DNA from 2 places in the Bacillus haynesii genome. Region 1 is predicted to be linked to the other one. Evidence: predicted binding sites of a transcription regulator. Region 1 holds the regulator's gene; the other holds the start of a gene.
What was found. Region 1 encodes Rex, which represses fermentation and respiration genes when NADH is low (regulators of the CRP and FNR family bind a similar motif). Its sites were predicted from a motif close to TTGTGAAATATTTCACAA; they were not measured.
Positions count from the first base shown of each region.

Region 2: H2R00_RS04860 (helical membrane plugin domain-containing protein) is a predicted target of Rex. The motif match lies at 1,625-1,642, and genes of this name have one in related genera.

Region 1 covers NZ_CP059494.1:2,408,636-2,413,199, reverse strand. The annotation lists gene H2R00_RS11935 (ABC-F family ATP-binding cassette domain-containing protein) at 1-892, opposite strand, end outside; gene moaC (cyclic pyranopterin monophosphate synthase MoaC) at 1,039-1,545, shown strand; gene H2R00_RS11925 (redox-sensing transcriptional repressor Rex) at 1,549-2,196, shown strand; gene H2R00_RS11920 (twin-arginine translocase TatA/TatE family subunit) at 2,235-2,408, shown strand; gene tatC (twin-arginine translocase subunit TatC) at 2,415-3,191, shown strand; gene H2R00_RS11910 (YdiK family protein) at 3,237-3,428, opposite strand; gene H2R00_RS11905 (CPBP family intramembrane glutamic endopeptidase) at 3,428-4,162, opposite strand; gene groES (co-chaperone GroES) at 4,388-4,564, shown strand, end outside.
Region 2 covers NZ_CP059494.1:997,683-1,002,246, forward strand. The annotation lists gene H2R00_RS04845 (AMP-binding protein) at 1-675, shown strand, start outside; gene H2R00_RS04850 (hypothetical protein) at 757-981, opposite strand; gene H2R00_RS04855 (excisionase family DNA-binding protein) at 1,074-1,304, shown strand; gene H2R00_RS04860 (helical membrane plugin domain-containing protein) at 1,705-2,139, shown strand; gene H2R00_RS04865 (NAD(P)/FAD-dependent oxidoreductase) at 2,176-3,354, shown strand; gene H2R00_RS04870 (TetR/AcrR family transcriptional regulator) at 3,542-4,147, shown strand; gene H2R00_RS04875 (ABC transporter ATP-binding protein) at 4,140-4,564, shown strand, end outside.

The DNA of each region.
Region 1 (4,564 bases):
GTTCAAGCTGCTTTCGTCTGCTCTGCGCCCGTTTCGTCGTCGAAGCTCTTGCCAGGTTCCGGTCGACGAACTCCTGCAGTTTGGCGATTTCGTCCTGCTGCTTTTCGTAAAGCTTTGTTTCCCTTTCCAGCTGCTCGGCTTTTAATTGGAGATAAGAGCTGTAGTTCCCGATATATTTTTTGCTTTGTGCCCGGGTAATCTCGTAAACTTGGGTAACCACTTTGTCAAGAAAGTACCTGTCATGGGAAACGATTAAAATCGCTCCGCTGTAGTTTTGTAAATATTGTTCAAGCCATGTCAGGGTATCGATATCCAAGTGGTTTGTCGGTTCGTCCAAGATGAGGAGGTCCGGTTTTGTCAAAAGCATTTTTCCGAGGGCAAGCCTTGTTTTTTGACCTCCGCTTAAGTCCTGAACGCGGACGGAGTCATCAAATCCCGCAAAGCCGAGCCCGTGCATAACGGATCTGACTTCTGCTTCATATTGGTAGCCGCCTTTGTCCTTGAACTCCTGCTGAAGCCTGTCATACGTCTTCATCAATGATTCAAGCTTGTCCGGTCCGGCTTGCGCCATCTTTTCCTCGATCGCGCGCATTTCTTTTTCCATTTTTTTTAGAAAATCAAATACCGACAGCAATTCCTCTTTAAGCGTCAGCTTGGAATCGAGGCCGGAATGCTGGTCAAGGTAGCCCATCGTCAAATCCTTCGGTTTGATAATGTCCCCCTTTTCATATGAAAGCTTTCCTGCGATAATCTTTAGGAGAGTCGATTTTCCGGCGCCGTTGCGTCCGACGATCGCAATCCGGTCCCGAGATCTGACTTCGAGTTTTATATTCGTTAAAATCGTATCGGCTCCAAACGATTTTGAAAGCTGGTTCACTTGTAAAATCATCATGATCTTTCACCTCTTGTCTGCTATTTTAAGTGTAGCTTATCACCGCGCAGTCAGCAAACAATTAAGTGAAGTCTGGAAGATTTTAGCCGAAGAAAAAGACAGAACGAAAAAAATAGTGTATGATCGTTATAAGGAGAGTTAAGAACATGAATGAGTTTACACATTTTAATGAACAAGGCAGAGCCAAGATGGTTGATATAAGCGAAAAGGAAGCTTCAGTGCGCACAGCTGCGGCTGTTTCAAGCGTGTCAATGAATCGAAAAGTACATGAAAAAATCAAAAACCGGGAAATCGGAAAAGGCGATGTATTGGCGGTGGCGCAAGTGGCCGGAATCATGGCCGCAAAACAGACATCCGCCATCATCCCGATGTGCCACCCAATCGCTCTGAAAGGAGTCGACATCACCTTTCGTTGGGAGGAGAAAGAACAGAAGAGCATCCTGCATATTCAATCTAAAGTCAAGACCAAAGGGAGCACAGGTGTGGAAATGGAAGCGTTAACTTCCGCCTCCGTATGTGCGCTGACCGTATATGACATGTGCAAAGCGGCGGATAAGGGAATGGTGATAGGACCGACCTTTCTTCTCGAAAAGACAGGCGGGAAAAACGGTGACTATAAAAGGGAAAAAGCTGATGTAGACATGGAGGATTAGTTTATGAACATGGATCATTCAAAAATTCCGCAAGCGACAGCGAAACGGCTGCCATTATACTATCGTTTTTTAAAAAACCTTCATGCATCCGGAAAACAGCGTGTATCTTCCGCTGAGTTGAGCGATGCCGTCAAAGTCGATTCCGCGACCATCCGCAGGGATTTCTCGTACTTCGGCGCGCTCGGAAAAAAAGGATACGGCTACAATGTCAATTATTTGCTGTCCTTTTTCAGAAAGACGCTTGATCAGGATGAAACGACGAACGTAACGCTCATTGGCGTGGGGAATTTGGGGACAGCCTTTCTCCATTACAATTTTATCAAAAACAATAATACAAAGATCGCCATGGCGTTTGACATCAATGAAGAAAAAATCGGAACCGAGGTCGGCGGCGTTCCCGTCTATGATCTGAATAAGCTTGAAGAGCATATGACGGATGATGATATCCCGGTCGCCATTTTGACGGTTCCAGCTCAAGCTGCACAGTCGATTACAGACAGGCTGGTGGCGCTTGGCATTAAAGGCATTCTTAATTTTACGCCGGCCCGCTTGAATGTGCCGGAACACATTCGCATTCATCATATAGATTTGGCGGTTGAACTTCAGTCGCTGGTGTATTTTCTGAAACATTATTCAATGCAGGAAAAGTAAAACGGAAAACGAAAAATAAAGGAAAGGGGGCAGGCTTTATGCCAATCGGTCCTGGAAGCTTTATTTTAATCGTCGTGGTGGCGCTATTGATATTCGGCCCGAAGAAACTTCCCGAGCTGGGAAGAGCGGCTGGAAACACGCTGCGGGAGTTTAAAAATGCGACAAAAGGTTTGGCTGACGACGATTCCGATAAAAAGAAAGAAGATCAGTAGGATAGGATGACATTTATGAAGGGAAAAGAAATGTCGCTGATAGAACATATCACAGAACTACGCAGACGGCTTGTGATCACTTTTTTCTTTTTTGTTTTATTTGTTGCGGCAGGCTTTTTTTTGGCAAAGCCGCTGATTATCTATCTGCAGCAGACGGATGAAGCGAAGCTGCTGACGCTTAACGCGTTTAAGCTGACCGATCCTTTATTTGTGTACGTGCAGTTTGCGTTCATCATCGGTGCCGTCTTGACTTCGCCGCTTGTTTTATACCAGCTGTGGGCTTTCATTAGCCCGGGGCTGTATGAAAAAGAACGAAAAGTGACGCTTAGCTATATTCCGGTATCGATCATTCTTTTTTTAGGCGGCATTGCCTTTTCTTACTTTATTTTATTTCCGTTTGTCGTGGACTTTATGACGAGAGTCTCAGATGATCTGAATGTTAACCAGGTCATCGGAATTCACGAATATTTTCAGTTTCTGCTTCAGTTGACGCTTCCTTTTGGCTTATTGTTTCAGATGCCTGTGGTCATCATGTTTATTACAAGGCTCGGGCTCGTGACGCCGATGTTTTTGGCGAAAATCAGAAAATACGCATATTTTGTGTTGTTCGTCATCGCGGCGCTCATTACACCGCCTGAGCTTTTGTCGCATTTAATGGTCTCAGTGCCATTGCTCATTCTTTATGAAATCAGTATCGTGATTTCAAGAATATCCTACAGGCAAGCGCAAAAAACAATGATTCAAGAGGAAAATCAAGCGTTTTTGAACGACCATACAAAATAAGAGCCATTCTTTTTTCAGAATGGCTCTTTTCCTTCACATAAAAGGCTATTGATCTTTTCGCTTCATCCTGCCGGCCATGGCGAACATTTTAAAGGAAATGCTGATATTATAGGCTGCGAAAAGCATCAGCAGGATCGTATAAAAAGACCACATGTTTCCGGGCGAGGTTGCCGCCAGATACGTAAACAGCACACCCGTTAAAAAATAAATCACTCCCCAGAATTTAGGGCTTCTCATCATAGAAATCCTCCAATAATCATTTGCATTTTCTCGACGTGTTCCAAATATTTTTCAATAGGCTCCCGGAATGTCTGCAGCAAGACGACGAAAGTATTCATGGCGACATGGGCGAAAATGGGCACGATAATCCGGTTGGTTCTGACATATAAAAAAGCGAATGTGAATCCCATTGCTGTATAAATGAGCAAATGGCTGAAATCCAAATGGACGACCGAGAAGAGAACCGAACTGAACAAAGCGGCAATGAAAAAATTCGTTTTCTCATAGATTGCACCGAAAATGATCTTTCTGAAAATGATTTCTTCAAGAATCGGACCGAATACAGAAGAGACAAACACCATCAGCGGCAATGCGGTGATGATTTCCATGATTCGCTGCGTATTTTCGGATTCCGGGTTGACCCCGAACAAGTACATTTCGATCGAAGCGGCAATTGACTGCGAAAACAAAGCGAGAAAAACGCCGGCTACCGCCCATCCGATTGACGCGCCAACCGATGCTTTTGGACGGTTGCGAAGCGTCGTCTTCGGGACCGTCCGCAAAATCAGCAGCACGATGACGAGACAGAGAGTAAACGCGATGACAGACCAGACGCCCGCCAATGTAAGCTGGGCTTCAGCTTTGGGCTGTCCTCTGCCCACACCCAAAAAGTAGAGAAGAGGCAAGCCGACATAGGCCGACAATTGCATGAGAACGTATGCCAATATAATAAACCAGTATTGTTTTCTCAAGCTTTATGTACTCCTTTTCTAAAAATCTAAATCAGACTATGTTTATTGTAACACACTCTTTTTAAATTATAGGATGATAAGGATATGCGGAGAAATGTAAGCGCAAAAAAATTTGACCTTTTCACTTGAAATTGCCTGGGAGATTCTTTATTATAAGAATTGTGTTAGCACTCACCGAGTGCGAGTGCTAAAATTACATATGAAAATATTGAGGAGGTTGTTTCATTGTTAAAGCCATTAGGTGATCGCGTTGTCATTGAGCTCGTTGAGTCTGAAGAAAAAACTGCTAGCGGAATCGTACTTCCTGACTCCGCAAAAGAAAAACCACAAGAGGGTAAAGTGGTTGCAGCCGGTTCAGGCCGTGTGTTAGAGAGCGGAGAGCGCGTTGCATTAGAAGTTAAA
Region 2 (4,564 bases), 1.4 Mb from region 1:
TTGGGCAATGTGCTCCTGCGGCCGATCACGCCGATGACATTTAATTCGCCTCTTCCCGGCATGGCGGCCAATGTCTTCAACGAAAAAGGGGAGGAAGTCGTCAATGAAGTCGGGGAGCTTGTCCTGACAAAGCCGTGGGTCGGCATGACGAACGGTTTTTGGAAGGAGCCGTCCAGATACGAAAAAGCATATTGGAGCCGCTGGACTGACGTCTGGGTGCACGGCGATTGGGCAAAACGGGATGAAAACGGCTACTGGACGATCAGCGGACGTTCTGATGATGTGATCAATGCTGCCGGGAAAAGAATCGGCCCCGCCGAAATAGAGTCCGTACTGGTCGGCCATCCAGCGGTGGCAGAAGCAGGCGTCATCGGCGTTCCGGATAAGCTCAAAGGTCAGGCAGCCGTCTGCTTCATCGTCCTCAGACAGTCGGAAAAGCCGTCAGAAGAACTAAAAGATGATTTGCTGAACCTTGCATCTGATGCGATCGGTAAAGCAATCAAGCCAAAAGCGGTTTACTTTGTCAGCGGTTTGCCGAAGACGAGAAATGCAAAAGTGATGAGACGGTTGATCAGAGCTGCCTATTTGAACGAACCGGCAGGCGATTTGTCAACATTAGAAAACCGTGAAACATACGATGAAATTGCCGGCCTTTCAGCGCGAAAAAATCTGTAGTATACTGGATAAGACTTTCAAACAAAGAAGAAGGACGCGTCCTTCCTCTTTTTATTTTGATGAAGTTCGATTGATCAAAACTCACATTCTGACGATGACCGAACCGCCGCCGGCCGTGCAGACGCGATTCTGCTGCTCTTCAATCGAACGCAGCAGCTGATTGTTGCTTTCCATGAGCTTGATCAGCAATTCCATTTGATCTTCGAGATTTTTCAGCCTTTGATTCATCTGCTGCGAAGATTGACCGGTATGCATTTGCGGGGCTGAAGGCGGATAAAACGTTTCAGAGTTCCATTTTGAATACATAGAATAGGCCTCCATCATCTAAACTGATATATCTTATCGTATGATCCTAAAAACGCAACGTTCGCCTAAATCAAAACGAGAGGAAGCAAAACATGTACTTGACGATAAAGGAAACCGCAGAATATTTAACGCTTTCAGAAGCATATGTTGAACAGCTTGTCAGAGAAAAGAAAATCCGCACCGTCTTTGACGGACAGCAGCATTTAATTAACAAAGAGCAATTCAATACGCATATGGAACAGATGGAAAAGTATAAAGCGTGGGCGGAATCCGTTCTGAACGAACCCATCCCCGAAGATCCGGATGTCAAAGATGAAGATTAACCAGAGGTAACGATAACTTTATTATGTAAACTAAATGCGATTCTATGAAATGTTCGCACGACTCTATCATGACGTGTGAACGGGGCGTTTCGTAAAAAAAGACACAATATAGGAAATGAAAGGGATGAAAGAAGCCCTATATATAAAGTTTTCTATGATTTTATTTCATTTCCGAAACAATCACGTTCATTTTTTGTTCAAAAAGTGTTATCATTTAGTAGTAAAAAATACAGCGTGTTTTGAGATTGCGGGTTTTCGGGAATTCCAGACTGAAAACAGCAAAACAAACACAAAAGGGGAGAACCTTTTTGCGGACTAGTTTGTGCATAAATTCACAAACTATAGAAAAAGGGCTTCCTTCAAAAAACAGCACATCGCTTATTGAAAAGGAGAATTGGTTATGCCGGAAACAATCGATCAAACAGCTGATCAAACAAACGAATCTGTAAGCCAAAGCCAACGCGATCTTATCGATCAACTGCTAAAACCTGAAGTACAGGAGTCTTTGACTACTTTAGTCGACCAGCTTCCAAAGCTGACAGAACTGGTCAACATTTTGACAAAGTCTTACGATTTCGCACAATCTGTTGCAACTGATGAAGTATTAAAAAATGATACGGTCGGTGCCATTACAGAAATTCTTGAGCCTGTCAAAGATACGGCAAAAGAAATCGCGGCTACCGCCATTGAAGCAAAAGACCGCGCTGACGAAAGCAATGAAGTCATCGGACTTTTCGGTTTGCTGAAAATGCTTAAAGATCCGCAGGCCCAAAAGCTGTTCCGCTTTGTTCAAAGCTACCTGCAAATCATGTCAGAACGCGAAAAACAAAAATAATCACTATACATTCAGAATAAGGACGGAGGATTCACGATGTCAAAACATATCGTCATTTTAGGCGCTGGTTACGGCGGATTACTGTCTGCTTTAACAGTTCGCAAACACTACACAAAAGAAGAAGCAAAAGTCACAGTGGTTAACCAATACCCGACACACCAAATCATCACAGAATTGCATCGCCTTGCTGCGGGCAACGTGTCAGAACAGGCAGTTGCGATGCCGCTTGCAAAGCTTTTCAAAGGAAAAGACATCGATCTTAAAATCGCCAAAGTCAACTCTTTCTCAGTTGATAAAAAAGAAGTCGCTCTTTCTGACGGCTCTACCCTAACGTATGACGCGCTTGTCGTCGGTCTTGGTTCTGTTACTGCTTACTTCGGCATTCCGGGACTTGCAGAAAACAGCATGGTGCTTAAATCAGCAAACGATGCAAACAAAATCTTCAAGCATGTTGAAGAGCGCGTGCGCGAATATGCTAAAACGAAAAACGAAGCTGATGCTACAATCTTAATCGGCGGCGGCGGACTCACAGGCGTCGAGCTTGTCGGTGAACTTGCCGATATCATGCCGAACCTTGCGAGAAGCTACGGTGTCGATCCGAAAGAAATCAAGCTGAAGCTTGTTGAAGCCGGTCCGAAAATCCTGCCGGTTCTTCCAGATGAGCTGATCGAACGTGCGACAAAGAGCCTTGAAAAACGCGGCGTTGAATTCTTGACAGGACTGCCTGTCACAAATGTAGAAGGAAACGTTGTTGATTTAAAAGACGGGCAAAAAATCGTCACAAATACATTTGTCTGGACCGGCGGTGTTCAAGGCAATCCGCTTATCGGCGAATCAGGTCTTGAAGTCAACCGCGGACGCGCAACTGTAAGTGACTTCCTTCAATCTACATCACATGAAGACGTATTTGTTGCAGGAGACAGCGCCGTTGTCTTCGGTCCGGATGGCCGTCCGTACCCTCCGACAGCTCAAATCGCATGGCAAATGGGCGAGCTGATCGGCTACAACCTGTATGCATACTTAGAAAACAAATCAATGGAAACGTTCAGCCCTGTCAACTCAGGTACGCTTGCAAGCCTTGGCCGCAAAGACGCAGTTGCCGTAATCGGCGCGAACAGCACATCTCTTAAAGGCCTGCCTGCTTCATTGATGAAAGAAGCGAGCAACGTCCGCTACCTGAGCCATATTAAAGGTCTGTTCAGCCTGGCTTATTAATGGAAAATGAAGCGCTACTTATAGTTTAAACTATAAGTGGTGCTTTTTTTTGCTTTAAATTTGACGGGCAAATGAAAATATTGTGGTAAATTTGAACCAAAATACATTGACAACAGGGAAGTCGTAGCTCATTATATGAATATAAAATAAAATTATTCATATATTTATGAATGGAGGAGAGATGTCTATGCCGAAATTTACCGAAAAAGAAAAGGAAGCAATCCGTTCAGCATTAGTGCAAAGCGGAAGAAAGCTTTTTGCGCAGCTTGGATTGAAGAAAACGAGCGTCGGTGAATTAACAGCCTCGGCAGGGATTGCCCAAGGCTCATTTTATACATTTTTCGATTCGAAAGAGGAGCTTTATTTTGAGATTTTGCAGCAGGAAGAACAAAAGATCCGCTCTCAGCTTGAAGCCTCATTTTCTGAAAGCGGGAAAACATTTGGACAGTTTTTGCGTGAAGCACTGGCGGTGATGGAACATAACCCGTACATTCGCCAAGTTTATGATGAAAACTTAATGGAGACGCTCTTCCGCAAACTCCCCGAAGAAAAGCTGCAGGCGCATTTCGCCAGCGACGAAGATTTTTTCAAGCCTTTAATTGAAATGGGTCAGGAAAAAGGCTGGCTTGTCAGAAAAAAACCGGAGACGATCATCAGCGTGATTCGCGCCGTTGTTCTTTTATCCTTTCAAAAAACAAACATTGGGGAAGACCGCTACGAAGAAACGATGGATTTGCTTATCGAATTGATCGGACAGGGGCTTTCGGCCAAGGAGGATGCAGCTCATGATTGAAGTCAGAGGGCTTCGCTTCACATATCCCGGACAAAAAACGCCTGTATTGAAAGGGATCGATTTTTCGATTCAAAAGGGGGAAATTTTTGGGTTTCTCGGGCCGTCCGGCGCCGGAAAAAGCACGATTCAAAAAATATTAATCGGTATTTTAAAGCAATATGAAGGCCGGGTCACTGTGATGGGAAAAGAACTGAACCAAGCCGGCAGCTCCTTTTATGAGAAAATCGGCGTCGCCTTTGAATTTCCGAATTTTTATCAACGATTGACTGCACTGGAAAATTTAAGTTTATTCCGTGCCTTGTATGCATCTGAAACCGAGGAGCCGGAAGCGCTGCTCGCTTTAACGGGTCTTGAAGATTACGGCCGGACAAAAGTATCCGCTTACTCAAAAGGCATGAAAATGAGGCTGAATTTTTC